Regions from separate parts of the Streptomyces sp. NBC_00663 genome, predicted to be linked through region 3. Evidence: riboswitches for the same ligand, from Rfam matches in the RefSeq annotation. Region 3 holds a riboswitch; each other region holds the start of a gene.
What was found. A riboswitch is a leader RNA that binds a small molecule or an ion and turns the genes downstream of it on or off. The one in region 3 is predicted to bind cyclic di-AMP.

Region 1: it holds a riboswitch for cyclic di-AMP, as region 3 does, so the genes downstream of both, OG866_RS25935 (transglycosylase family protein) here and OG866_RS18125 (transglycosylase SLT domain-containing protein) in region 3, are expected to answer to the same signal.
Region 2: it holds a riboswitch for cyclic di-AMP, as region 3 does, so the genes downstream of both, OG866_RS11150 (M23 family metallopeptidase) here and OG866_RS18125 (transglycosylase SLT domain-containing protein) in region 3, are expected to answer to the same signal.
Region 4: it holds a riboswitch for cyclic di-AMP, as region 3 does, so the genes downstream of both, OG866_RS12250 (hypothetical protein) here and OG866_RS18125 (transglycosylase SLT domain-containing protein) in region 3, are expected to answer to the same signal.

Annotation. Positions count from the first base shown of each region.
Region 1 is NZ_CP109027.1:5,683,977-5,691,041, reverse strand. Features, by position in the region: gene eno (phosphopyruvate hydratase) at 1-617, opposite strand, end outside; gene OG866_RS25935 (transglycosylase family protein) at 935-1,627, opposite strand; cyclic di-AMP (ydaO/yuaA leader) riboswitch at 1,631-1,798, opposite strand; gene OG866_RS25930 (LysM peptidoglycan-binding domain-containing protein) at 1,993-2,973, opposite strand; gene OG866_RS25925 (cytochrome P450 family protein) at 3,166-4,446, opposite strand; gene OG866_RS25920 (nucleoside triphosphate pyrophosphohydrolase) at 4,560-5,555, opposite strand; gene OG866_RS25915 (SurA N-terminal domain-containing protein) at 5,650-6,294, opposite strand; gene OG866_RS25910 (protein kinase domain-containing protein) at 6,442-7,065, opposite strand, start outside.
Region 2 is NZ_CP109027.1:2,486,273-2,493,337, forward strand. Features, by position in the region: gene OG866_RS11135 (bifunctional acetate--CoA ligase family protein/GNAT family N-acetyltransferase) at 1-2,231, opposite strand, end outside; gene OG866_RS11140 (HPr family phosphocarrier protein) at 2,430-2,711, shown strand; gene OG866_RS11145 (GntR family transcriptional regulator) at 2,848-3,543, opposite strand; gene OG866_RS11150 (M23 family metallopeptidase) at 3,752-4,516, opposite strand; cyclic di-AMP (ydaO/yuaA leader) riboswitch at 4,529-4,691, opposite strand; gene OG866_RS11155 (M16 family metallopeptidase) at 4,883-6,271, opposite strand; gene OG866_RS11160 (M16 family metallopeptidase) at 6,268-7,065, opposite strand, start outside.
Region 3 is NZ_CP109027.1:3,997,793-4,004,857, forward strand. Features, by position in the region: gene OG866_RS18120 (CocE/NonD family hydrolase) at 1-1,426, shown strand, start outside; cyclic di-AMP (ydaO/yuaA leader) riboswitch at 1,633-1,814, shown strand; gene OG866_RS18125 (transglycosylase SLT domain-containing protein) at 1,818-2,264, shown strand; gene OG866_RS18130 (HAD family hydrolase) at 2,261-3,073, opposite strand; gene OG866_RS18135 (glycoside hydrolase family 53 protein) at 3,546-4,691, shown strand; gene OG866_RS18140 (hypothetical protein) at 4,759-5,430, shown strand; gene OG866_RS18145 (FAD-dependent oxidoreductase) at 5,389-6,585, opposite strand; gene OG866_RS18150 (carboxylate--amine ligase) at 6,661-7,065, opposite strand, start outside.
Region 4 is NZ_CP109027.1:2,755,258-2,762,322, forward strand. Features, by position in the region: gene rlmN (23S rRNA (adenine(2503)-C(2))-methyltransferase RlmN) at 1-629, opposite strand, end outside; gene OG866_RS12230 (DUF6233 domain-containing protein) at 1,148-1,573, shown strand; gene OG866_RS12235 (hypothetical protein) at 1,677-2,114, opposite strand; gene OG866_RS12240 (hypothetical protein) at 2,142-2,693, opposite strand; gene OG866_RS12245 (TIGR04255 family protein) at 2,690-3,487, opposite strand; cyclic di-AMP (ydaO/yuaA leader) riboswitch at 4,049-4,229, shown strand; gene OG866_RS12250 (hypothetical protein) at 4,239-4,469, shown strand; gene OG866_RS12255 (helix-turn-helix domain-containing protein) at 4,808-6,043, shown strand; gene OG866_RS12260 (flavoprotein) at 6,094-6,603, shown strand; gene OG866_RS12265 (GntR family transcriptional regulator) at 6,820-7,065, opposite strand, start outside.

The DNA.
Region 1 (7,065 bases), 1.7 Mb from region 3:
TCGCCGAGGCCGGTGGACAGGCCCTTGGTCTTCAGCACCTTCTTGAGGGTGTGGTAGACCTCGGCGCCCCAGCGCAGCGCCTCGGAGAAGGACTCCGCGCCGATCGGGGCGATCATGAACTCCTGGATGTCCACGTTGGAGTCGGCGTGCGAGCCACCGTTCAGGATGTTCATCATCGGCACCGGCAGCAGGTGCGCGTTCGGGCCGCCCAGGTAGCGGAAGAGCGGGAGGTCGCTGGCCTCGGAGGCGGCGTGGGCGACGGCGAGGGAGACGCCGAGGATGGCGTTGGCGCCGAGGGAGCCCTTGTTGTCGGTGGCGTCCAGGTCGAACATGGCCTGGTCGATCAGGCGCTGCTCGGTGGCGTCGTAGCCGACCAGCTCCGGGCCGATCTGCTCGATGACGGCGAGGACGGCCTTCTCGACACCCTTGCCCATGTAGCGGTTCGGGTCACCGTCGCGAAGCTCGATGGCCTCGAAGGCGCCCGTGGAGGCGCCGGAGGGGACGGCGGCACGACCCGTGCTGCCGTCGTCGAGGCCGACCTCGACCTCGACCGTGGGGTTGCCTCGGGAGTCCAGGATTTCCCGGGCTACGACGACGTCGATGGACGGCACGAGCATCTCCTTCTTGGGATGTGACACGGTCCGCCGGGACCGCGGTGGGTTCTGCGAGACCGAGCCTAACCGGCTCCGGGCCATCGGCCACCGCGTGGACCGCCCCGTGGACAGAACCGAGAGTAAATTGTTTCCGAACGGAACAAAGACGGTTTCGGAAACCTGGCGGAAACCGGCGCAGAAAAAACCCCGCCCCGGTGCGTACGGGGGAACACGCACCGGAGCGGGGAGCCCGTGGGGACGGGGGGACCCTCACGAGGCCTTCAGTATGAGGACCACGGATGTGAGGGCGCTGTGGTTCAGCTGGGCCTGGCCCGTGCCTCTTACTTGAGGTGCAGCTGCTGGCCCGGGTAGATGAAGTCGGCGTCGGTGATGATGTCCTTGTTCAGCTTGAACAGCTTCTGCCAGCCGCCCTTCACCTGGTGCTTCTCGGCGATGGAGCTGAGGGTGTCACCCTTGACGACCTTGTACTCGCCGTCGCCCTTCTTGACCTTCTTGCCGGTCGGGGTGGTGACGGTCTTCTTGGCGGTCGTGCGCTCCGAGGAACGGGACGTCGACTGCTCGGAGGAACGGGTGCTGGTGCTGCTGTCGCTCGACGAGCTGGAGGAGCCGGAGGAGGACGAGCTGCTGCCGCCGCTGTAGGTGGCGCCGGACAGGCCCACACCACAGGTCGGCCAGGCGCCCTTGCCCTGGGAGGCGAGGACCTTCTCGGCGATCTCGATCTGCTGCGACTTGGAGGCCTGGTCGGCGGTGGAGGCGTACGCCGTGCCGCCGTACGCGGCCCAGGTCGAGGCGGAGAACTGGAGACCGCCGTAGTAGCCGTTGCCGGTGTTGATGGACCAGTTGCCGCCCGACTCGCACTGGGCGACGGCGTCCCACTCGGAGGCGGTGGCGGCGGAGGCGTTGCCGGCCGCCATCAGCGGGGCGGCGATGGCGACACCGGTGACGCCGGCGAGCGCGGCGACGCGGGTGGCCTTGGACGGACGACGGTGCTTGCCCTTGCCGGAAAACAGCATGGTGGATCCCCTCACCGACGCCTGCGAGGTGAGCTGTCGGGTTCGGGCCGGTTGAGTTGCCCGGCCGCGCATCTCCCGATGCGCGGCTTCACCCCAAGCCGGTCCAGCGTGAACTGCTGGGCCCGGCACTTACCTTGGGTCCCCCGCTCCTGCCTACGGCGCTTGACGCGACGACTGTTCCCGGACGGCCGCTGGCAGGATTCGGCGTTGCGGCAGCCGGGGCTCGCGGTGACGAGCGGTGTTGACCGTAGCCACGGAATCCGGGGAATTTCAAAGACGATCAGGGCTTCTGAGACTCATCCCACACTTTCGCCAAAACGGACATTCAGCGCGAAGCATGACGTGAACTCCCGCCGGTTTTCGCCCTATTCAGACCTGACTACGAGGGTCTGACCGGGCATGATGGCGCTCGGGTCGGCGCCGATGACCTTCTTGTTCACGGCGTAGAGCCGGCGCCATCCGCCGTCGAGTCCAAGGGAGTCGGCGATGGAGGCGAGCGTGTCGCCCTCGCGGACGGCGTACGCCTTCTCGGCGGCGCTCGCGCCACGATGCCGTCCGGTGCCCGCGGTGGCATCTGCGGCGGCGTCCGTGCCGTCCTCGGCGTCGGCACCGAGAGCGCCGATGTCGACGAGGCTCGAAGAGCCGCCTTCCTGCCACGAGTTGTCCGATTCGACCTCATTGGCCGGAACTGTGGGTGAGCTGTCCGGCGACTGTGAATCGGCCGGACCGGAGTCGGAAGTGTCCGACTTGGAAGACTTGTCCGGTGAGGCGGAGGGCGAGGCGGAGGCATCGCCGGAGGCGCCGTCGGACGCATCGCCGGAGGCGTCGGTGGAGGTGTCGCCCGACGAGTCGGACTCCGAGGAGTTGGGCAACCCGGATGATTCCGACCCTGATCCGGACGCATCGGACTCGGAGGTGTCCGCGCCGGACGAGCCGCTTCCGACACCCGTGTCGACATCGGCCGACCCGGAGTCCTTGCTCAGCCCGTTGAGCAGCCCACAGGCGCCCCAGACGCCGACACCCTGGTCCGCGAGGACCTTCTCGGCGACGGCTATCTGCTGGTTGCGGCTGGCCAGGTCGGCGGTCGGGGCGTAGTCGAGGCCGCCGTACTTCTCCCAGTCCTCCTGGGAGAGGCTGAGCCCGCCGTAGGTACCGTCACCGTTGTTCTGGCTCCAGGAGCCATCGGTCTCGCACTTGGCGACCTTGTCCCAGGTGCTTCCGTCGGCCGCGCTCGCGGCGGTGGCGGCGAGCAGCGGGATCGCGATGGCGGAGCCGGTCACTCCGGCCGCGACGAGAAGTGCCGGAGCCTGGCGGGGGCGACGGTGACGACCGTTCCCGGTGAGCATGCGGGGACCTTTCGCGAGACAGCGGTGACCGGCGTGGCGAGTGAGGCTGGGCGCCACGCTGGTTGGTGAACGTATCGGCAGACGATCACTTGTCACAAGTTAATGCCGCGCAGATCACGTGAAGATCACAGACATGAGAGCGTGTCACGTTTACAACGACCTGCACTCATGGCCGAGTTGGCGCGAACCCGGCTACGAGGTCGGCGTGAACTCGACCGGCAACGTCCGCAGCCCACGCATGATGAGACCGCCGCGCCATCTCAAATCGGCTGAATCCACCGCGAGTCGGAGGTCGGGGAGCCGGGTGAGCAGAGTGGCGAGCGCGGTCTGACCCTCCAGCCGGGCGAGCGGTGCGCCGAGGCAGTAGTGGATGCCGTGGCCATAGCCGAGATGCTGGTTGTCACGGCGGGACAGGTCGAGGGTGTCGGGGTCGGCGAACCGCGCGGGGTCCCGGTCGGCGGCGGCGAGCACGACGAGCACGGGATCGCCGGGGGCGATGTCCTGCCCTCCGACGGTGAGCGGCTGGGTGGCGAAGCGCCATGTGGCGAGCTCCACCGGGCCGTCGTAGCGCAGGAGTTCCTCGACACCGGTCTCCAGGAGGCCGGTCTCGCCGGCGGCGAGGGAGTCCTGGAGGCGGGCACGCTGGTCGGGGTGGGTCATCAGAGCAAACAGACCATTACCCACCAAATTGACCGTGGTTTCGAACCCCGCGAACAAAAGGATGAAGGCCATCGCCGCGGCCTCGTTCTCGGTGAGGTGCTCGCCGTGGTCGGAGGCCCGGATAAGGCCGGAGATCAGGTCCTCGCCGGGGACGGGGTCGGCGGGGAGGCTCTCGCGCTTGCGGTGGATGAGCTCCAGCAGATACCCGCGCATCTTCTTCACCGAGCGCGCGACCCCGCCGCGCGGCCCTCCCCCGTGCCGGATCATCATTCCGGCCCAGTCCCGGAAGTCGTCCTGGTCCTCGCGTGGGACGCCGAGCAGGTCGCAGATGGCGTAGATGGGGAGCGGGAAGGCGAAGTCGTGGATGAGGTCGGCGGAACCCTGAGCGGCGAACCGGTCGATCAGCTGATCGGTCAACTCCTGCACGCGCGGGGCGAACTCGGCGACCCTGCGCGGCGTGAACGCCTTGCTGACGAGCCGGCGCAGCCTCGTGTGGTCCGGCGGGTCGATGTTGAGCAGATGCGTCATCAACTCCGCCTTGCGCTCCCCGGGGATGCCGGTCTTCCCCTTGGCGTGCGCGGGCTCGGCGTGGTGCGCGGGGTTCTTGCTGAGCCGCTGGTCGGCGAGGGCCTGCTTGGCGTCGGCGTAACGCGTGACCAGCCAGGCCTCCACACCGCTCGGCAACCGCGTCCGGTGCACGGGCGCGTGCTCGCGGAGCCAGGCGTAGGCAGGGTAGGGGTCGGTGGCGAACTCCCACGTGAAGAGTTCGGGGGCCGAGGGGGTGGCGCGGTCGGCGAGGGGCTGGTCGGTCACTCCTTGACCGTATCCGGGTTTTCCTCCATGCCCTCCTTCGCGCCGGGGTACCCCCTGGCGGCGGCCCGCTGCTTCGTCCCGGTCCTAAGTACTCCGACAGCAAGGCGACGGCACTAAGCGCCGAGCCCCTCAGCCGTGCGTACGGCGTCCCGATAGGCCCGCGCCGCCACCCGCAGCGCCGCCTCCGGATCGACGCCCTCGGCCTCGGCGCCGGCCGCCAGCGCGAGCAGTTCGTACCCGATGCCCTCGCCCTTCGGCAGCGGTACCTCCAGGCCCGCCGTCCGGACCCGCGACGCCAGTTTCGTGGCGAGGGCCAGACCGGGCTGGCCGAGGGGGATGCCGTCCGTCACCGACTCCCGCTGCTTCTCTATCGCCTTGGTGCGCAGCCAGTGCTCCTTGACCTCCTCCGGGGTCGTCGCCGTCTCGTCGCCGAAGACATGGGGGTGGCGGTGGATGAGCTTGGTGACGATGCCGCCTGCCACGTCGTCGATGGAGAAGGGGGCGTCCGGGTGCTCCTCCGCGATGCGGGCGTGGAAGACGACCTGGAGGAGGACGTCGCCGAGTTCCTCGCGGAGTTCGTCGCGGTCGCCGTCCTCGATGGCCTCGACGAGTTCGTACGCCTCCTCGATGCCGTACTTGGCCAGGCCCTTGTGGGTCTGCTGCGAGGACCAGGGGCACTCGGCGCGGATGCGGTCCATGACCTGGACGAGGTCGAGGAGGCGGGCGCCGGGGAGGTCGTAGGAGGCGGGGAGGAGTTCCAGATCGGGCATGGACACACGGCCCGAGCCGGCGAGGCGGGCGAGGCCGTCGGTGAGGGCCGGTTCGCCCTCACCGGTCGCCACGACGACCACGGTGTGACCGCCCGCGCAGGCGGCGACCAGTTCCTCCGCGGTCGGCGACGCCTCGTCGACCGCTGTCCCGGCCTCGCGCAGATACGGCAGCTGCGGGTGCGCGCCGTCGGCGCACAGCACCCGGTCGGCGGCGTGCAGGGCCTGCCAGGCGGGCCAGGACAGCAGGCCGGGGGCGACGCGGTGGCTGGTGGTCAGCAGGACGATGCGGCCGGGGTCCGCGGGGGTGTCCGGCGTGACTTCGGGGCTGGTGGTGTTCACGGTTCGAAGCTAACCCACGCCGCCGACAGCCCCGCGAGTCATCCACAGGGTGATCGGCGGTGCCGTACCGTTCCGCCGCCGCGCGCTTCCCGGGTCAGGCCGTCTGCTGGGTCCCCGATGCCGTGACCTCGCGTACCCACGGCGTCTTGGCGTCGACGCGGCTGCTCTTCTTGACGTCCCAGGTGCCGTAGCGGGGGTTGAGGTCGACGTCGAGTTCCTCGGACGCCTTGGACAGGGCCGCCCAGAAGGCGGGCTGGCTGGTGTCGGTGCCGAGGGCGGCGGCGAGTTTCTGGGCCTCCAGCTGGAGGCGGAGGTTGTCGTCGAGGCGCTCGGGGGCGACGCCGTACTGCTGGAGCCAGGCCGTCTCCAGGGCCTTGGAGCCGCCGGCCTGCTGTTCCAGACCGGTGCGCATGGTCTGGATCTCCTTGCGGGTGACGGTGATGCCGGCGTCCTCGGCGGCGCGGTGCAGGACCTGGTCGAGGACCATGCCGTGCAGGGTGTCGCGGGTGAGGGTGCCGGTCTTGGCGATGGCCTGCGCGTACTGCGCGTCGTCCGGCAGCGCGGCGCGCTGGGCGTCACGCACCTCGTTCACCCTGGTCTCCAGCTGCGCGACGGTGATCCGCTGGTCGCCGACGACGGCGGCCGCGCCGGGATGCGCGTCGCTCCCGCAGGCGGTGAGCAGCGGCGCCGCGACGATCGCGGCGGAGAGGAGGAACGCGGTGCGACGACGGCGGTGCAAGGAAGCCTCCCGAGGAGATTGTGCGACGGTGCACAAAGTCTTGCGGTGATCGATGGTAGGCAGTGGGCAAGCTCTGGCCAACCCATTCGACCAACGATTCACCAGGACTTGGGGCACCGGCACGCCCCGGTACCGGGCTGGGCCGCCTCAGCCACGTACTTGTCCCAGCCACTCCAGTGTCCGGCGTACCTCCGTCGCGAGGGGGTGGCCGGGGCCGTGGAGGTGTTCGACGTCGTGGACGAGGCGGGCCAGGGTGTCGTGGGCGGCGGGGCGGTCGCCGAGGGCGAGGAGGAGAAGGCCGATGCGGCGGCGGATGTCGTGGGCCATGTCCGGGTCGCCGGCCACGTACTGGTTCTCGTAGAACGGGAGCAGCGCGCGGTACTCGGCCAGCGCCGCCGCCGGTTCGCCGAGCTGTTCCAGGCACAGGGCGGCGTCGTAGCGGAAGCGGAGGGACTGGGGGTCGGCGTGGCCGGCCTCGGCGGCGCGTTCGTCGGCGAGGCGGCGCAGTTCGGGCAGTGCGCGCCGGTACTGGCCGTCGTCCATGAGCGTGGCGGCGTACTGCTTGCGCAGGGTGCGGACCACCGGTGAGTGCTCGCCGTGCTGCTCGGCCGCCGCGGGCAGGATCGCGCCGAGGATGTCGACGGCCTGGGTGATGCGGCCCTCGCCGAGGAGGCGCTTGACCTCGTCGACGGCGCGCGCGACGTCGGGTTTCTCGGCAGGGGGCGTGTGCGGGACGGCGGGCGCCGGCTGGGGCGCGGGTGTGCGCGCGCG
Region 2 (7,065 bases), 1.5 Mb from region 3:
GCGGCCGCGTCGTCGGGGGTGGGCGCGGCGAGGGCGCGGTGGACGGGGATGCCGTACTTGCCGAGGAGGTCGCAGGTCTCGTCGGCGCCGAGCGTGAGGCCCTGCCCGCGCGCGAGGAGGCCGTCGATGAGCCGGGCGGCGCCCTTCTCGTCGATGGCCGCGTCGATGGACTCCGGCACCTTGCCGGGGTCGGCCGCCTCGCGCCGCCACTGCGCGTACTTCACGGCTTCGCCGAGAGCGCGGACCGCGCGTTCGGCGGCGGGGTAGGCGGGGATGAGGCGGGAGCCGGTCCGGGGCGTCTTCTCGGGGTCCTTGGCGGCGAGGCGGTCCAGGGCGCGGAAGGGGTGGGAGGCGCTCGGCGTCGCGGCCTGCGGTGCCGTGCTGGTCGCGGCCGACAGGGCCTCGGCCAGTCCGCCCAGCTCCACGTGGACGACGAGGACGGGCTTGCCGGGTACCCGCTCGGCCGCCGACCGCAGCGCCTCCGCGAGCGCGGCATCGCCTGCGGCGCCCTCCCCGACCGCCGGTATCGCGGTCACGACGACCGCGTCGCACGTGTCGTCCGCGAGCGCGCGCGAGAGCGCGGCGTGGAAGTCCTGCGCCGAGGCGGCCGTCGTCAGGTCCAGCGGGGGCAGCGGCTTGAGCCCCTCGGAGAGGCAGGCGTCGTAGGTGAGGAGTCCGAGCGACTCGGAGTTGCCGAGGATCGCCACGCGCGGGCCGCGCGGCAGGGGCTGACGGGCGAGGAGCAGACCGGTGTCGACCAGCTCGGTGATGGTGTTCACGCGGATGACGCCGGCCTGCCGCAGCAGCGCGGACACGGTCGCGTGCGGCAGCCGCGTGGCCCGTACGGCGTGCCCCTGAGGGGCGGAGCCGGCGCCCTGGACCACGACCAACGGCTTCGCCGCCGCCGTACGGCGGGCGAGGCGGGTGAACTTGCGGGGGTTGCCGATGGACTCCAGGTACATGAGGACGACGTCGGTGTCCGGGTCGTCGTACCAGTACTGGAGGACGTCGTTGCCGGAGACGTCCGCGCGGTTGCCGGAGGAGACGAAGGTGGAGACGCCGGTGACCCCCGTGACGCCGCCGCCGCGTCGGTGCAGCCGGGAGAGCAGGGCGATGCCGATGGCGCCGGACTGGGCGAACATCCCGATGCGGCCGGGGCGCGGGGTCTCGTTGGCGAGGGAGGCGTTGAGCCGGACGTCCGGGGAGGTGTTGATGACGCCGAAGGCGTTGGGGCCGATGATCCGCATGCCGAACGCGCGTGCGTGCCGGACGAGTTCGCGCTGGCGCTCGCGTCCCTCGGGGCCGCTCTCCGCGTACCCGGCGGAGATCACGACGAGGCCCTGCACGCCGTGTTCGCCGCACTCGGTGACGACCTCGGGGACGTGTTCGGCGGGCACGGCGACGACCGCGAGGTCGACGGGGCCCTCGATGTCGCGCACGGAGCGGTGCGCCGGGATCCCGTCGAGCTCCTTGTCGGTGAAGGCCTTGTTCACGGCGTACAGGCGGCCGGTGAAGCCGGCCTCCCGGATGTTGTCGAGGATGCTGCGGCCCACCCCGCCGGGGGTGCGGCCGACACCGACCACCGCGACCGAGCCGGGCTTGAGCAGCCGCTCCACGGACCGCCCCTCCGCGCGCTGTTCGCGCGCGTACTGCACGGCCATCGAGCGGTCGGTGGGTTCGAGGTCGAACTCCAGGCGTACGACGCCGTCCTCGAAGCTGCGCTTCTGGGTGTACCCGGCGTCCATGAACACCTTGATCATCTTGGTGTTGGCGGGCAGCACCTCGGCGGCGAAGCGGCGGATGCCGCGCTCGCGGGCGACGGCACCGATGTGTTCGAGGAGGGCGGAGGCGACACCGCGTCCCTGGTGGGCGTCCTGGACCAGGAAGGCGACCTCGGCCTCGTCGGAGGGAGCGGTCGCGGGCATTCCGTCGGCGCCGATGCGGTCGTAGCGTACGGTGGCGATGAACTCGCCGCCGACCGTGGCGGCGAGCCCCACCCGGTCCACAAAGTCGTGGTGCGTGAAGCGGTGGACGTCCTTTGCGGACAGGCGCGGGTAGGGCGCGAAGAAGCGGTAGTACTTCGACTCGTCCGAGACCTGCTCGTAGAAGCTGACCAGGCGCTCGGCGTCATCAACGGTGATGGGGCGGATGCGCGCGGTGCCGCCGTCGCGCAGCACCACGTCGGCCTCCCAGTGGGAGGGGTACTCGTGCCGGTCCGACGAGGTCTGCATGGGCCCCAGAGTACGGCTCGCGTACGACAACGGCGCGAGGCAGTCTGTGGAGAGCGCAAGAGGATCGCAAGAGGACGGAAGTCGGACCGAGGCCGCGGTCCGACGACTCACCCCGGACGGGACGAAGGTCCGCTCCGGAGGTACTTCACGTGTGGGAAACTGGTCTAGACAACCCTGAACACCGAAGGGCAGCATCACATGGCTGAGCGCCGCGTCAACGTCGGCTGGGCCGAGGGCCTCCACGCCCGCCCCGCTTCCATCTTCGTCCGGGCCACCACGGCCTCCGGTATCCCCGTGACGATCGCCAAGGCCGACGGCAACCCCGTCAACGCGGCCTCCATGCTGGCGGTCCTGGGCCTGGGCGCCCAGGGCGGCGAGGAGATCGTCCTCGCGTCGGACGCCGAGGGTGCGGACGCCGCCCTCGACCGTCTGGCGAAGCTGGTCTCCGAGGGGCTCGAGGAGCTTCCCGAGACCGTCTGATTTATCGGGGCCGACTGAATCACGGCACCACTGAAGGGCTCGTCCGAGTTTATCGGGCGGGCCCTTTGCATTTCCCTCGGACGGGCAGCAGAAATAATCCCCGCGAATTACTTCCTCTTTGTATACGGCCCTCGTGTTAATGCCGCAGGCTCGTCATGTTTACGGGATGTTGCGAGTTCCTCACACGATCGGGCCGATCTCCCGCGGCGCGGAATCGGAGCCGGTGCACGGCGGTCGAGCGCTCGGTGTGCAGCGCGGTGACCGCACGCGCGCGTTCCCCGTCGCCGCGTGCCACGGCGTCGACGATCGCGCCGTGCTCGGCCCAGGACTCGGCGGGGTTGGCGGGCGCGTCCACCGTGTACATCCAGGAGATCTTGTGGCGCAGCTGGGTCAGCATCGAGGTCAGCGCGGGGCTGCCGGAGGCCTGCGCGAGCGTCTCGTGGAACCAGCCGCCCAGGGAGCGCAGATCCTCGCTGTTGCCCCGCCTGGCCCGCTCCTGCCCCAGCCTGACCAGGCCGCGCAGGACCTTGAGGTGCGCCTCGGTGCGGCGCTGGGCGGCCCGGGAGGCGCCCAGCGGCTCCAGGAGCATCCGCATCTCCAGCAGGTCGGCGGCCTCCTGCTCGGTCGGTTCGGCGACGCACGCGCCCGCGTGCCGCCGCGTCACCACGAAGCCCTCGGCCTCCAGCGTGCGCAGGGCCTCCCGGACGGGGACACGGGAGACGCCGTAGCGGCGGGCGAGGAGTTCCTCGGTGAGGCGGCTGCCGCGCTCGTGGACACCGGAGACGATGTCGTCCCTGATCGCGGTGCATACCGAGTGCGCCGGAATACGCATGACCGACCTCCGTCTTAATCCCCGTGAAACGTCGATGATTGACGTGTGTTCAGTGACTCTATTGCAAAGAGCGGGAATTTCCGATGGCGGACCGGAATCCATGGATATTTTTTGGACAGCCGGGTACCGAAAACGGCGAAACCCCGGCTCGGGTGAGCCGGGGTTCCGGGAGATCCTGCGATCCGTCGTCAGACGTTCACACCGCGTGTCAGACGTTCACACCGTGCGAGCGCAGGTAGGCGACGGGGTCGATGTCCGAGCCGTACTCGGCGGTCGTCCTGGCCTCGAAGTGCAGGTGCGGGCCGGTGACGTTGCCGGTCGCGCCGGACAGGCCGATCTGCTGGCCCGGGGTGACCGTCTGGCCGACCGAGACACCGATGGACGACAGATGGCCGTACTGGGTGTACGTGCCGTCGTTCATCTTGATCACGATGTTGTTGCCGTACGACCCGCCCCAGCCGGCCTCGACGACGGTGCCGGAGCCGACCGCGTGGACGGAGGTGCCGCTGGCGGCGTGGAAGTCGACCCCGGTGTGGCTGCCGGAGGACCAGACGGCGCCGCCGGCCTTGTAGCCGGTGGAGATGTACGAGCCAGAGATCGGGGCGACGTAGGAGCTGAGGCGCTTGCGCTCGGCGGCGGCGCGGGCGGCGCGCTCCTTGGCCTCGCGCTCCTTCTTGGCCTTGGCGGCGGCCTTCTTGCGCGCCAGCTCCTCGGCCTTCTGCTGAGCGGCCTCCTCGGCGGCCTGCTGCTGGGCCTCGGCCTGGGCGTCGATCTGGTCGGCGACCGAGTCGCCGATGGTGACGACCGGGATGAGGCCGGTCTGCTCGGCCGCGGGCTCCGCGGCGAGGGCCGGGGCGGCGAGGGTGCCGATGACGCCGGTGGTGGTGAGAGCCGCGATCCCCGCCGCACGGGCGGTGGTGCGCTTCATCCGGCTCGGGGCACGGTGCTTCCCGGTGGCGCGCGTGAACGCCATGTAGTGGCTGATCCTTTCCTTCCCTCTCGCCTACCGGGTTAGCTGACGGGTTCGGAGCAGGAAGGTCTCCTACGGACCCCCTCGCTGACGCGCGGGCATCCGATTCACCCCAGGGACTGCATGGGTCCCCGGCTCCCCTGGCTCGCGCCGTACGGGGACTCGGCGATGACTGTCCGGTGCCGCGGATGCGGCGCACTGCGTGACGAACAGCCCGGACGACGCTAAGGGGGGCCACTTTCAATCCCCAAACGGATCAGGAAGTTTGTAGCGCATCCCACAGGGCAAACGGGCAACCAACCTTCAATTCGGACATCAAAGGGCCCTGGTGACGCATCAGTCGCCAGGGCCCCTTCACGCGCGCGTGCTCTACTCGGCCGACACCACGGTCACTTCACCGATGCCGAGGGCCTCCACGGGCTCCTTGATGGCCGCCGCGTCGCCGACCAGGATCGTCACCAGACGGTCCACCGGGAAGGCGTTGACGGCCGCCGCGGTGGCCTCGACCGTGCCGGTCGCGGCGAGCTGCCGGTACAGCGTGGCCTGGTAGTCGTCGGGCAGGTACTGCTCGACCTGGTCCGCCAGCGTGCTCGCCACGGCCGCCGCGGTCTCGTACTTGAGCGGTGCCACACCGACGAGGTTCTGCACGGCGACGTCACGCTCGGCGTCGGTGAGCCCCTCCGCGGCGAGGGTGCGCAGCACCGTCCACAGGTCGTCGAGGGCGGGGCCGGTGTTCGGGGTGTCGACGGAGCCGCTGATGGCCAGCATCGCGGCACCGGTGCCGTCCGGGGCGGACCTGAGGACCTGCCCGAACGCGCGCACGCCGTAGGTGTAGCCCTTCTCCTCGCGCAGGACGCGGTCCAGGCGGGAGGTGAGGGTGCCGCCGAGGCAGTAGGTGCCGAGCACCTGCGCGGGCCACACGCGGTCGTGCCGGTCGGCGCCGATACGGCCGATCAGCAGCTGCGTCTGGACGGCGCCGGGGCGGTCCACGATGACGACCCGGCCGGTGTCGTCGGCGGTGATGGCCGGTACCGGGCGCGGCTCGGCCGCGGAGCCGGTCCACGAGCCGAGGGTGTCGCCGAGCAGCGCGTCCAGGTCGACGTCCGTGAGGTCGCCGACGACCACGACGGTGCCGGTGGCGGGGCGGACATGCTTCTCGTAGAAGGCGCGTACGGCCGCCGAGTCGATGTTCTGGACGGTCTCCTCGGTGCCCTGGCGGGGGCGGGACATGCGCAGGTCCGCCGGGAACAGCGTCCGGGAGAGCTCCTTGGCGGCCCGGCGCGAGGGGTTGGCCAGCTCGTGCGGAATCTCGTCGAGGCGGTTGGTGACCAGGCGCTCGACCTCGTCGTCCGCGAACGCGGGCGCCCTGAGGGCGTCGGCGAGCAGCCCGAGCGCCTTGGGCAGCCGGGAGACCGGGACTTCGAGGCTCAGGCGGACGCCGGGGTGGTCGGCGTGCGCGTCGAGGGTGGCGCCGCAGCGCTCCAGCTCGGCGGCGAACTCCTCGGCGGAGTGCTTGTCGGTGCCCTCGGAGAAGGCGCGCGCCATGATCGTGGCGACGCCGTCCAGGCCCGCCGGTTCGGCGTCCAGGGGGGCGTCGAGAAGGACCTCGACGGCGACGACCTGCTGGCCGGGGCGGTGGCAGCGCAGCACGGTGAGGCCGTTGTGGAGCGTCCCGCGCGTGGGGGCCGGGAACGCCCAGGGCTTGGCCTCGCCCGCCTGGGGCTGGGGCTGGAACTCCATCGTGGCGAGCTCGGTCACTTGGCCGCCTCCTCGTTCTTGTCACCGGCTTCGACGGTGGCTTCGGCCTCGGGGTCCTCGGGCGGGTCCGCGTCCTCGGCGGTCTCCCCGGAGACGGGTTCGTAGACGAGCACCGCGCGGTTGTCGGGGCGCAGGCGGGCCTTGGCGACCTCCTGGACCTCCGCCGCGGTCACCTCCAGGACGCGGTTGACCGCGGTGAGGGCGAGCTGCGGGTCGCCGAACAGGACTGCGTAGCGGCACAGTTCGTCGGCGCGGCCCGCGACGGTGCCGAGCCGGTCCAGCCACTCGCGCTCCAACTGGGCCTGGGCGCGCTCCATTTCCTCGTCCGTGGGGCCCTCCGCGGCGAACCGGGCGAGCTCCTCGTCGATGGCGGTCTCGATGACCGGCACCTCGACGTCACCGGACGTCTTCACGTCCAGCCAGCCCAGGGAGGGCGCTCCGGCCAGCCGCAGCAGACCGAAGCCGGCCGCGACGGCCGTACGGTCGCGGCGGACGAGCCGGTTGTAGAGGCGGGAGGACTCGCCGCCGCCGAGGACGGTGAGGGCCAGGTCGGCCGCGTCGGCCTCGCGCGTGCCGTCGTGCGGCAGCCGGTAGGCGGCCATCAACGCGCGCGCGGGGACCTCCTCCTCGACGACCTCGCGCAGCTGCTCGCCGATGACCTCGGGCAGCGAGCCGTCGCGCGGGGCGGGCTTGCCGTCGTGGGACGCGATCGAGCCGAAGTACTTCTCGACCCAGGCGAGCGTCTGCTCGGGGTCGATGTCGCCGACGATGGACAGCACCGCGTTGTTCGGCGC
Region 3 (7,065 bases):
GGCCTGGCGGGACCTGTGGCTCGAACGCCTGGAGCATGTCGACCCGTTCATCCACACCTGGCTGAACCACCAGACCCGCGACGCCTACTGGCGGCACGGCAGCGTCTGCGAGGACTACGGCGCGATCGACGCGGCGGTCCTGGCGGTGGGCGGCTGGCACGACCCGTACCGCGACACGGTGCTGAGGCTCGTCGAGCAGCTGCCGCCGGACCGGGTACGCGGGCTCATCGGCCCCTGGTCCCACCAGTACCCGGACCGCGGGCTGCCGCCGGGCCCGGCGATCGGCTTTCTCCAGGAGACCCTGCGCTGGTGGGACCAGCACCTGAAGGGCGTCGACACCGGCGTCATGCGCGAACCCCTCCTGCGGGCCTACGTCAGCGACTCCCACCGCCCCGCCACGGTGTACGACACCCTCCCCGGCCGCTGGGTCGGCGAGCCGGCCTGGCCCTCCCCGCACGTCACGACCATCTCGTACGGCCTCCAGGGCGCCCCCGTCCTCGTCCGCTCCCCGCAGCACACGGGGGTGGACGCCGGGCGCTTCTTCCCGTTCGGGAACGACGCCGACCTGCCGCCCGACCAGCGGGAGGAGGACGCCCGCTCGGCCTGTTTCGAGTTCGCGGTGGGCGAGGAGACCTGGGTGCTGGGGCGGCCCCGGGTGCGGTTGCGGGTGACGTGCGAGGTGCCGCGCGGGCAGGTGATCGCACGGTTGTGCGATGTGGCGCCGGACGGTGCGTCGACGCTGGTCACCCGGGGCGTGCTGAACCTGTCGGCACGGCACGGGCGGGACCGGGCGGTGCCGTGGGAGCCGGGGGCGACCGGGGAGGTCGTCTTCGACCTGAACGGCATCGGGCATGTCTTCCCGCCGGGCCATCGCATCCGGCTCGCGGTCTCCTCCGCGTACTGGCCCTGGATCTGGCCGCAGCCCGAGTCGGAGGCCGGGTTCACGCTGGACCCGGCGGGCAGCTTCCTGGAACTGCCGGTGCGTTCGCGGGAGTTGGACGGCGACATCGCATTCGGGGAGCCCGAGCAGTCGGAACCACTGGGCGTGAACCACCCGGCCACTCTCGACGAACCCCGCCCCGAGCGGCTCGTCGTCCGGGACGTCGCCACGGGCGAGTGGCGACTCGAGGTCGACCCCCGCTACGGCGGCACCCGCGTCTACCCCGACGGGCTGGAGTTCACCGAGGACGCGTTGGAGACGTACTCGGTCAACGAGACCGACCCCCTGTCGGCCCGCGCCCGCTCGGACTGGTCGATCCGGCTGCACCGGCCGGAGCTGGGCTGGGACACGACCGTCCGGACCCGCTCGGAGATCACCTGTGAGTCGGCTGTGTTCCTGACCTCCAACGAGGTGATCTGCACGGAGGGTGGCGAGGTGGTCTTCCACCGGACCTGGGAGAAGCGGATTCCACGAACGGCCGGTTAACTGCGAGTTGGGCCGCATTGCCCGATTTGCCACTCTTGCGCTTGACGGTGAGTTGGCTCACTTCACCCTGTCCGAAAACCCCGGAATTCCGGGCCTCACAATCCACGCACCAAGGTCAACAGGTGCCATCTGTGAATCCGGTACTTGTTTCGGACATGTGCAGTCGCATACGTTCCCGGCCCGGGTGGACGCCGAATCCTGCCGCCACCCGTAGATCGCTCACACAGAGAACTTCACGGCAGGAGCGGGGGACCCAGGTAAGTCGCCGGACCGGGCGTCTTCGGACATACCGGTACGGCTTGGGGTGAAGTCATGCCTTCTTCGGCATGGCCGGGCAGCTCCCGCCCGAACCCGACAGCTCACCTCGCAGGCGACGGAGAGGAACTTCGTCATGCGTCTGTCCCGCAAGCTCGCCGTCACCGGTGCCGCCATCGCCGCGCTCGCCTTCCCCGTCGTCGGCGCGACCACCGCGTCCGCGGCCACCACGACCACGGTCACCGCCACCTCGCTCGGCTACTCCGACAGCCTCGACGGCTGGATCCGCGCCTCGCTCCAGGTCATGGCCCAGAACGGGATCCCCGGCTCCTACGACGGCATCTACCGCAACGTCATCCGTGAGTCCTCGGGCAACCCGTACGCCATCAACAACTGGGACTCCAACGCGATCGCGGGCACGCCCTCCAAGGGCCTGCTCCAGGTGATCGACCCGACCTTCAACGCGTACCACGTGGCCGGCACCTCGTGGAACTCCTACGACCCGGTCGCGAACATCACCGCGGCCTGCAACTACGCGGCCGCGGTGTACGGCTCGATCGACAACGTGTACGGCGCGTACTAAGAGCCGCTGAAGAGTCTTTCGAGGACGACGGCGACGCCGTCGTCCTCGTTCGACAGGGTCACCTCGTCTGCCACGGCCTTGAGTTCGGGGTGGGCGTTGGCCATCGCGACGCCGTGGGCCGCCCAGTCGAACATGGGGATGTCGTTGGGCATGTCGCCGAAGGCGAGGGTGTCCCGCGGGCCGAGGCCGAGGTACTCGGCGGCCAGTGCGAGGCCCGTCGCCTTGGTGATGCCGCATGGCTGGAGTTCGACGGTGCCGGGGCCGGACATCGTCACCGTCGCGAGGGAACCGACGACTCCGCGCGCGGTCGCCGCCAACTCGTCGTCGGACAGGGCGGGGTGGCGCAGCAGCACCTTGCTGATCGGCTCGCACCACAGGTCGTCGCGGCGGCCCACCCGCACGGCGGGCAGGGTCGGGTGCGGCATCAGATACCCGGGCTCGATGAGCGTGAGGCCGTCCACACCGTCCTGGTCGACGGCCGCGTAGACCTGGCCGACCTCTGCTTCGATCTTGCCGAGCGCGGTCTCGGCCAACTCCCGGTCCAGGGTGACCGACCACAGCAGACGGTCCGCGCCCGCGTCGTAGACCTGCGCACCCTGCCCGCACACCGCGAGCCCGGTGCTGCCGAGGTCGTCGAGGAGCGGCCGCACTCTCGGGGCCGGCCGGCCGGTCACCACCAGATGCCGGGCCCCGGCCGCCGCCACGCGCGCGAGAGCGGCGAGCGAGCGGTCGGAGAGCGTGTCGTCGCCCCGGAGCAGGGTTCCGTCCAGGTCAGTGGCGACGAGTGAATATGCGGTGGGTGCGGCCATGATCAGAGAATACGGATGGAATCCCCCGCCGACTCGACGCGAACCGGACGGCCGCACCTTTCACATCCGTTGACGTCCGCTCCGGTTGGCGCTCACGTCGAATCCCGCAGCACGACATGGGAGTTGGGTCCTCGAAGGGCCGGCCGCGGTTCCGGCGAGTCCGGGGCGCGGTCGGCATGACTCTGTGAGCGTGCACAGAACAGAAGCGTTTCACCCCTTGTCAATGGAGAGTGTGTCGGGTTACCTACTTGTTGCTCGCGGGTGTCGCCCCACTCCGAAATATGTGCACGCTCACAGACACCGGGGCATTCTCTTGCCGATCCCCGGGGGCCCACCCATGCCGCACGACGCTCGGGGTGGTGGCGACCCGCCGGACCCGACGGCGGCCGGGCCGCCGTACCGGCAGGTGCGGTCGAGGTGTTCCGCGAGCCGCGCTGACACCTCTGTTCTTGTGCTGTGAAAGGACTCTGACATGCGTAGACGCAGTGTGCTCACCGCTGCGGGAGCCGCCGCGCTGGCCGTCCCCGTGCTGGGCGCGGTGCCGGCTGCGGCATCAACAGGCGGGCGCCGCCTGGAGATCCGGGCCATGGACATCTCCTCGCTGCCCAAGAACGAGGACCACGGCGCCGTGTACCGCACCGCCGACGGCCACCGCGAGGACCCGGTCCGGCTGCTCGCCCGCTCGGGGATCAGCCACGCCCGGCTGAAGGTGTGGGTCGACCCGGTCGACGGCTACAACACCAAGGCGCACATCCTCCCCCTCGCCCGCCGGCTGAGGCGGGCCGGCATCGGCATCTGGGTCGACTTCCACTACTCGGACACCTGGGCCGACCCGGCGCACCAGACCAAGCCGGCGGCGTGGGCGGGCCTGGACGTGACGGGCCTGTCCCGTGCGGTGTACGACCACACGGCCGATGTACTGGGCGCGCTGCGGCGCCAGGGCACCCCGGCCGCGTTCGTCCAGGTCGGCAATGAGATCAACGGCGGCATGCTGTGGCCCGAGGGCAAGAACTGGGGCAGTGACGGCGGGGGTTGGGGCAATCTCCTCCTGCTGCTGAAGGCCGGGCTGAGCGCCGCCCGGGACACCCAGCCCCGGGTGCGCACGATGCTGCACATCGCCGCGGGCGGTGACAACGGCACGTCTCGCTGGTGGTTCGACAACGCGGTCGCCGACGGGCTCGACTTCGACATCATCGCCCAGTCGTATTACCCCTTCTGGCACGGCGGGCTGGACGCGGCCGCCGCCAACTTCGCGGACATCACCGCCCGTTACGGCAAGCCGGTGGTCATCGCCGAGACCGCGTACCCGTTCACGCTGAGCAGCGAGGACGACGTCAACGACATCCTCAACAGCCCCGCGCAGCTCACCCCGGGCTTCCCCGCCACCCCCGAGGGCCAGGCCGCGTGGCTGCGCGCGGTGGCCGACCTCATGGCCGCCGTCCCGGGCGGTCAGGGCCTCGGCCACTGCTACTGGGAAGGCGCCTGGACCTACCGCTCCGGCAGCGGCTGGAATCCGGAGGACCCGGCGTCCGGCAACGCGTGGGAGAACCTCGCCCTGTTCGACTTCGAGGACCGGGCACTGCCGGGGCTGAGGACACTCGGCCGATACCGGGGCTGAGGACGCTGGGCCGGTACCGGTCGTAGTCGTCGTCAGGGGTCTTCGACGTGGGTGAGATCCTCGCGGGGTGACGGATCCAACGGATCGACCGGAGACCTTTCTGGACCATCTGCGGGCGGCAGCCGCCGGCGTCCTCGAACGCTTCCCCGAGCGGCTCAAGCCCGAGATGTACGCCCTCTCCTTCCGCATCTGGCGCGTCGACGCCGACGACCGCCACCCGTACGTGGCCATCGGCTACAACACCGAGAGCCAGTACGAGCGGGAGAAGTACCCGGGTGGCGAGGGCGAGGTCCGCTGGAATTACGCCTACTGGCTCCTCGACGGCTTCGAGATGCTCGGCAACATCCCCGAGGACCCGGTGGGCAGCCGGGTGTATGTGGAGGAGGTCAAGCAGCTCGGTGTCTGGTACGACGGTGAGTTCGACCTCGACCGGGTGCTGGACGACGACGACCTCAGCGCCAGGACCGACCTCCTCCGTCTGCACTTTCTACGACGCCGTCATCGACCTCGCCCGCCACCTCCACGCCGACGGCGTGATCGAGAAGATCTTCGGCCGCCCGCTGCCCGTCGTGGTCTTCGACATGGAGTGCCCCGGCTGGGAGGCGCACGCGACGGAGTACGCCAATCCGCCGGAGCTGGTCGAGGAGTTCATGGCGTGGCAGCGGGCGGCCGGGGAGATCTGATCGCCGGACCGGTGCTACCCGTGGGCCGCCGCCAGATGCCTCGCCAGCCTCGGTGAGGCGAACTCCGTGCCGCACACGAACCGCATCACCGGCCCGTACGACGACGCCGAAGGGAGCCCCGTGAAGTACAGGCCGGGCACCGAGGAGACATAGCCGGCGCCGAGCCTGGGCGCACCCCGGCTGACCGCCAGCCGGGTGCGGAGTTCATGGCCGAGGAAGTCCATCGCGGCGAGGTCGACGCGATAGCCGGTCGCGGCTATGACGTGGTCGGCGGCAAGGCGCTCGGTGTGGCCGGTGAGGGTGAGGACGGACAGGGACGGGTGGCCGTCGGCGATGTCGGCCTTGAGGACACGGCGGACCTCGCTGACCCGCACCTTGCCCTCGAAGCGGTCACGCAGCCACCAGGCGCCGAGCGGGCCGAGGACCCGGCGGACCAGGTAGTGGCGGGCCTGGGCCGGGAGGTGGCGGTAGGGGTGGGGGTAGTAGCTGAGCGCCCACAGGGACCAGGCGCGGCCGAACGGCGACTCCGGGCGCAGCCGGGGCTGCTGCCAGGGAGGTGCGCCGAAGGCGACGCTGCCCCGCCCGCGCGCCACGACCCTGACCCGGGCGCCGGCCTCCGCCGCAAGGGCGGCCGTCTCCAACGCGGACTGACCTGCCCCGACGACGATCAGGTCGCGGCCGGAGAAGCGGCTGAGGTCATGGTGCTGGGAGCTGTGGGAGACGGGGGCCGTCGGGGCGGGGCCGTCGGCGAGCGTGAGCTCGGGGGGCAGGTGCGCGAGGCCCGAGAGTCCCGTGGCCACGACGACCGCGCGGGCGCTGAACAATTCGCCGGAGTCCAGCTTCAGTTCGAAGCCGTGGTTCTTGTCCCGGTCGACGGAGACGACCCGCACCCGCTCCAGCTCGGGCACCAGCTTCTGCTGGAACCAGTCGCCGTATGCGATGAAGGTCTCGACGGGGATGATGTCCTCGTCGGTCACCAGCCGCGGTATGCCCGCCGCGTCGCAGTAGTCGGCCAGGGTGTGGCCCGGCTGCGGTGCGTCCAGGTTGGAGGCCACCGGGGTGGACTTGAGGAGCATGCCCGCGGGCATGTGGTCGCGCCAGCTCACCATGGGTTCGCCGAAGACGCGGACGGGGATGCCGCGGGCCCTGAGATGTGCGGCGGTCGACAGCCCGAAGGGCCCGGCGCCGATGACTGCGACTGGTCGGATCACGAAGTCCCTCCCCAGGACATCACTTCGTCACTTCGCGGTGGTGCGTGTGCTGTTGTCGCGCGTTTCCTCGACGCGTCAATGGGTGGCGGCGCCACGGTGGTTGGTCCGCCACAGCTGATACAGGTGTTTCGCGCCCGGTCGTACGAAGCGCGCGAGCATCGTGAGGAACGGCAGCGGGTCGTCACCCGCGAGCCAGGCCAGCTCGGTCCCGCTCGCCCGGGCCGGCGCGTGCGGTGTCGTATAGCCGCTGCGGCGGTAGGCGAGGAGGGCGGGCAGATCGATGTTCTCCACGATGTACCGGTGCCCGGCCCGCTGTTCCCCCTCCGGAACGGAGCGGCCGGTCAGATCCAGATGCATGGCGCGGACGACGTCCACCCCCGACTCGTTCTCGAAGAGCCGGAACTGGGCTCCCACACGGGGGTTGAAGTCGAGGAGCTTGTACAGCCCGTCGCGCCGGTCGAAGCGCAGGTCGAGGTCGAT
Region 4 (7,065 bases), 1.2 Mb from region 3:
AGCCCGAGCCCGTCCGGAGCGGGGTCGGTGAGCGCCCGGATCGACTGGGCGACCCGCTTGTAGTTGGCGAGCGGCTCACCCATCCCCATGAAGACGATGTTGGAGAGCCGCGCGGGCCCGCCGGGCACTTCCCCGTCCCGAAGCGCCCGCATCCCATCGACAATCTGATGAACGATCTCGGCGGTGGACAGATTCCTGTCCAGACCCGCCTGCCCGGTGGCACAGAAGGGACAGTTCATCCCACACCCGGCCTGCGAGGAGATACACATGGTGACCCGGTCCGGGTACCGCATCAGCACCGACTCGACGAGCGTCCCGTCGAACAGCCGCCACAGCGTCTTGCGCGTGGTCCCCTCGTCGGTCGACAGATGCCGTACGACGGTCATCAGCTCGGGAAGCAGCGCCTCCCGCAGCTTGCCGCGAGCGCTGGCCGGAATGTCCGTCCACTGCTCCGGATCGTGCGCGTACCGCGCGAAGTAGTGCTGCGAGAGCTGCTTGGCACGAAACGGCTTCTCACCGATCTCGGCCACGGCGTCCTTGCGCTCGGCGGGAGTGAGATCGGCAAGGTGCCGCGGCGGCTTCTTGGCTCCGCGCGGGGCGACGAATGTAAGTTCTCCGGGCTTAGGCATGGCTAGACCAGTGTCGCAGATCGAATCATGTGACCTGCGCTGCGAGCCGTGCGAGGTGGTCATTGTTGGTCGCTCCTGGTCGTCGTGGGGCACCCTCGGACGGCCCACAGACGGCCCGGATCTCGGTCCACTACGAGCACATAGGTGCAGGTCGCGGGCCGGATACCTGCGGTCGGGACGCGCGGGGCCGGTAGGCCCACCCCTCAATGCAGAGTGCGACCCGTCACCGCTCGCCAAGGAAATCGAACACATGATTGAATTTGACCATGCGATCGTTCCCCGACGACCTCGTCCAGGCACAGCAGGAGTGGGCGGCTGTCTACCGTCAGCTCGCCAAAAGACCTGGTGACACCGGCCTTCGACGTCGCCTCTACCAGCTGTCGACCGCAGTGTTGTTCCACTCGCACTGGCAGGAGCGCGGGGGCCGGACGCCCGAAGCCTTGCGGGAGCTGCGGAGCCTCGGGCAGGGAGAAGGGGGCTGGAGGTGACGGGCCTCAACGCGGCCGGCGGTACGGACGATGTCCGCCCTACCGCCTGACGTCCCTCGCCTCCGAGCGATCCTGCGGCACCTGGAACAGCAGATCGCCGAGAACGAGACCGTGGGCGTGTACCTGCGTCTTCAGCGCGAGGCTGTTGCTGAGGCGCTGGCCCATACAGAAGGCAATGCAGCACAGCAGCCATCTTCAGTGCGCGCGCAGCAGCCAGCTGCCCTGACCGGCTTCACGAGCAACGCCCGCGGCTCCAAGGCGACTGGCTTCGCCGTGGAGCGACAGCGGAGGGCGATCGGACCAGAACCCGCCCGCATCCACACCGACGACTGCGGGAACGCCGGCCCCACGCACCCGGTGACCGCACAGGACGCCCGCGCGGCACTGCTCGACCCCATGGTGGAGGCTTGCCCGTTCTGCCGCCCAGACACCGAGCTAGGGATCGATGTGGACTGAGCCCCGCGGGAAAAACGCGGCGAAGCCGATCCAGCGGTCCAACCGGTCTCGATAGGGCGGCCACTCTGGAACAGCCCGAGAGTCAGCACTTGTACCGGCCTGATCATGCACCGTCAGGCCGGTACACACAAACGGCCACCTTTGCCAGGGCCCTTGCCGCAGAGGAAATCTGCCCCTTGGTCCAGCCGTCCCATCCTACAATTAGCGCATGCGCCCCATTGCGCAGATGTTCTGCATTCTCAATATCCTGCGGCCAGAGATCCAAACGCACATCTAAGTTTACATCTTGGATATCCTTGACCGTGACTTCCCACACCGAGTCATCACTTTTGACGATCACTGCCGCAGCATCGAGGTCCATCTCATGCAGCAGGCCACGCACGTATACCGAAGTTCCATCTTCGTGCGGCTTAGGCTTGAAAGCCGCGCTGGTAGGACGCTCCTCTTCAGTGACCGTGTCTCGCCGCATCATATGTGGATTCGTTACGCTCACCCTCCGCCATAGCGATTCCTCCCCCGGAACATCCTGCTCTTCGTGCATCCCCACCCCGACGATCCAGAATGAAAATTAGCTGCGAGTCGCTAGAGCATGGCGCGACAGCCCTGAAAGAATGGCACGCAGTTCAATTAGGGAGTCCTCAATCCCCGAAAGACTATACTCCGAATCAAACACTACGTCTCCTTCAGAATTCTCGGAAACGGCATAACCATCCTGCCCGTTCGCAGAAATTTCGATTTCAATCGAATTCCCTGCGACATGCCACTCCATTTGAATACCTCCGTCAGGAAGGGGAAATACCTGAGGCGGCAGAGTATCGTTGCTCATCACCCGCATCAAGATGCGAAGACTAGCAATAGCGGCATCCGGCGAAACCTTCTCTTCACGCCCGCCATCCCATCCCCGGGGGAGCGCAAGGAGTTTATTCAGCCGTTGCACCACATCATGGAGCACCTGCATGGACGGCGCTCGGCTCTCACCGCCACCCACACCTACCAGAGCTCGCCCTTTTCGACTCACGTGAGAATGAGACACCGTTTCTGCCGCGACCGGCAACGAATGGGCTCGATGCATGGTAAGCCCGGTCACTACCGGACGTTCCATCCCTACGATCACGGTCATGAGCGCTTCCCCCATCGCTTGTGAGCCGAATCAGTGGTGATTTCTGCGAAGCTAGCTACAAGGTGCTCATGCGCTTCCTCGATGGCAGCGACCGCCCCGCTTGAACCAGTGGAGCCAGGACGCCCCTGGACGGTCATCGTGAGGAAATTTCCCGCCTGTCCAGTGAGCAGGCTTCCAGATTCAATCGCCGCACGCAAAAAGAAATTTCGCCCGCTCTGAAACTCCTCGATTGGGAAGTCAAAAACGATTTGCGAATTTACAGGCTTTCCAAGGTGGTGCAGAGCGAAGTCCGGCCACGTATGGAACACATCGTGAGGATCCAGAGGGTCTCCGGACTCACCAGCGAGAGCGTTGACGTAGCTTAGCTCGGCATGAATAACCTCTAGCTTTGCACCGAAAGCGCGATCAACAAAATTAGCCAACTCGTCAAGACGCTTCTTAAGTTTGGAAAGTACATAACCGAAGCGTGGATACGGAGTACCGTCCCCAACGTCACGCCAATTTACAATCAGCCTGTCTTGCTGGAGTTGAACCAAGTCCCTCCCGGAGTCGTCAAGAAACCAGTATCGCGCGGCCGGCAACGACGCAAGATCCAGCTTGATCTTCGGCCCCGGCCCGACGTTTGGTTCCATACCAGGAAGTGGTGGATGCTCCTCTACATTGGGTAGCTCGGCCCTCCACGTTTCGTATAGCGGCGTCAACTTCAGGCCATGGATTCCGGTGATCCGCCGGAATTGCAGACCACACGCCACCTCCACAACAGGCGGACGCGCAAAGTCTGGCAGTTCCCTCACGTCGGCCTCCCTGATGCGGGAAGAGGACCCAGCAATACGCTCGCCCCCCTCCCCTTGAGCCTGCCCGCTTTCAGTGCGGCAGCACCCTTCGCCTACTACTTGGCTGAAGAGTATGGGCTGGGGCGGTCACTGTCGACGCGAACATGTGATTTGAGTCACTCGAAGTGACTAACCGGCCACATTATTGATCACCCACATCTCGGATCCGTTCACGTGTTCGACCCAGACGGCACCTTCCGAAGTCGCCGGGGCGCGGTCGGCCCGCCACGCTTCGACTCGCGCCCATCCGCGGCCGAACGGGGGGCGTGGCGCTACACAGCGTCATTATCTGATCTTTATAGGCGCGATCGTTATAGTCAGATTTTTTTCCTGACGTTGAGTCAATAGGCTTACTGCCAGCCCGTTTAGACGTTCGTTCGACACCCTCCGGACGCGCTGTGTGTGAGTCACAGCACGTAGCGGCTCTCCCATTGGATTTACTCGTCTTTGAGGTGGAGGATCTCCCATCACAAGCCCTCACTGACGTAGGTGAGGCCGCCCAGGCGGACGCTGAGTCCTGCCGCTGCCTGGACGCCGAGTTCCGTACACATGGAGCGCGGCAGGAGTGGGGGACCCAGCAACACCGGGCGCCGGAGCAAACCTCCGGGCAGCCCTTGGGGTGAAGCTGCGGCAACGCAGCCGGGCATCTTCGCCAGCCCGAATCCGACAGGTCATCCTTCACAGGCGGCTTAAATGAAGGGTGAAGGCAGTCATGTCTGCGTTGCCGAACAACCCGCCCGTCCCCAGGGCGTCTTACGCTCCGGGGTTTGAGGCAGTGTTCGCAGTCATGTTTTCGATCATCGCGGGCCTCTACGCCAGCATCATCCATCACGTGCCGATGGACTTGTGGCTGGTCAAAGCCCTGGAGTTCGGGATGAATGCCGGGTGCGGCACGATCGTGATGGCATTCATCATCCTGACGTACGCGTGGAACGAGCAGTGATACGAACCTCGTAGCCGTATCCATGAGGCTCTGCCCTTAGCTCCGGAGCGTTTGGCCTGGGGCCCTCAGCGATCCTGAGATGAGCTTCGCTTGTGCCCAGATGAGAGACCGCCCACAAGAGCGGGCTCATCTGGGCATCACGTTACGCCTGAGCCAGATAGGGATCATCTAGCGTGTAGGTGCTCAACAGGAGGGCCCGGACACTCTGTCCGGGCCCTTTGCGTTGGCTGCCTCCAGACTCGTTCCGGTCTCGCAGCACGCGGGGCCAACTACCCGCCCCACCACCGGCTCTGTACCGTGAAAACCGGCCCCCACCATCCAGCAGGAGGCAACACGCAATGCGTGGTCTTGGAGATCACCTCAGCATCGGTGAACGCATCGCGTTCTACCGGAAGCGTCGCGGCTACACGCAAGAGGTGCTCGCTGGCCTGGTTGGCCGTAGCACTGACTGGTTGGCAAAGATCGAGACAGGGCGCCGGAAGCCCCCTCGCATCGACATGCTCGCTGAGCTGGCTCGCATCCTGCGCGTTCCCCTCGGAGACCTGCTCGGTCAGACCGTGCTCATGGAGGACGAGAAGCAGCAGGACGACGTACCGGCCGTACGCGACGCGCTCATGAGCCCGCGTCGGCTTTCTCGTCTGCTCTTCGGGCCCGAGGCTGAGGTGCAGCTCCCCACGCCGGCACCCGTGGCTGTACGTGTGGAGCAAGCATGGAACGACTACCAGCGTGGTCGACTCGGCGGCGTCATATCTGCGCTCCCCGCGCTCCTTCAGACTGCGCAAGAGTTGGAGGAGCGAGCCGCACGGCGCGGCGAGGACCGTAGCGACTGCTGGGCAGTGTCAGCCCGTACCCATCACCTCGCAGCTACGACACTCGCGAAGATCGGCGAATCGGACATCTCGTGGCTCGCCGCAGAGCGCGCGATGCGTGCCGCTGACGAGTCTGACGACCCGCTCGTGTTGGCGTCCGCGGCACGGTCCGGCACTCACGCCCTTCTGGCTAACGGCCGGTACGACGACGCGTTGGAGCTGGGTAACACGGCCGCAGCGTGGCTGTCGTCCCAGGTGACCGACAACAACCCCGCGGCACTCAGCTTGCTGGGGATGATCCACCTACGTGCCGCCGTGGCAGCGGCGCGCCACCAGGACCGGCCCACTGCAACCGGTCTTCTGGACCGAGCCGAGGCACTCGCGGAGGATCTCGGCTCAGATGAGAACTATTGGCAGACAGGCTTCGGACCCACGAACGTCCTGCTTCACCGCCTGTCCGTCGAGCTGGACCTCGACAACGTCTCGTACGTGGTGGAACACGGCCGGATCAACGTCGACCACATGCCACAGGAACGCAGCGTGTCGCACCGCATCGACTTCGCGCGTGCCCTGTCGCTCAACGGACAGGGCGATGAGGCATTCACGGAACTCCGCACGGCTGAGCGCACATCGCCACAGCTCGTGCGCAACAATCCCAGGGTGCGCGAGACACTGCGGGATCTGATCAAACAATCACCGGTCACCGGCGGCTCGCGATCGTCTGAGGTGTTCGTGATGGCTCAACGGTGCAGGGCGGTGCAGTGAGTTCAGGCAAGCGCGGGGTGCTCGGAGTCGTCGGGTCCGCGGCCGGAGGCGTGGAGGTGCTGCGCACTGGCCTGGTTGAGCCTGCGATGGAGCGCGGATGGCAGGTGGCCGTCACACTCACGCCGACCGCAGGTCAGTGGCTGCGATTGAGCGGCGAGGTGGAGCAGTTGGAGAAGCTGACCGGACTGCCTGTGCGCGATGAGCCGCGCTTGCCCGGCGAGGCCCGACGTCATCCGCCGGTTGACTGCTATGTGGTCGCTCCCGCGTCGGCAAACATGGTGGCGAAGCTCGCCATGGGCCTGATGGATAACCAGGCTCTGACACAAGTGGGCGAGGCGATCGGCACCCTCGGATTGCCCGTGGTCGTCTTCCCTCGGGTGAACGCGGCTCACTCCCGTCACCCGGCATGGCAGCACCACATCGACACCCTCCTGGCGGGGGACGTGCGTATCGTCGGCGGGCCGGACGTCTGGCCGCTGCACGAGCCGCGCGAAGCGCCGGCGGGGCGCGAACTCCCGTGGGGGGCAGTGCTGGATGCTGTGGACGACGTTACGAGGTGACGAGTCGTCAACCCGTGTGACCTGCAAGGAAAGTGGACCCGGACAGTCTGTCCGGGTCCACTGCCGTTCCCGGCTACATGCTCATTGGCATGTCAGGGATCACGGAGCGAAGCGGCGAGTGGGAAGGCATGACTCCTGCTGAACTCGCTTGGATCAAAGCGAGTTTGAGCGAGGCGCGCGTCAAGGTCGAACGACTGCTGAGGCGGGCGGACGAACTCACGGTGAAGGTGGAGTCTCGCTTCCCACAAGCCGCTCAAGCCGGTCGAGCCGCTCCCCGAGCAACCGGAGAGCGTCATGAATCGTGCTGAGCTCTGCGGCCAGAGCCGAGAATGCAGGGCTGCTGCCCGGCTCGGTACCAAGGGGTACCGCAGGGTCACGGACGAACGTCCCACGTCCCTGCTGGGTGAGGACCAGTCCCTCGTCACGGAGTTGACCGTAGGCACTCTGAACGGTCATGAGCTG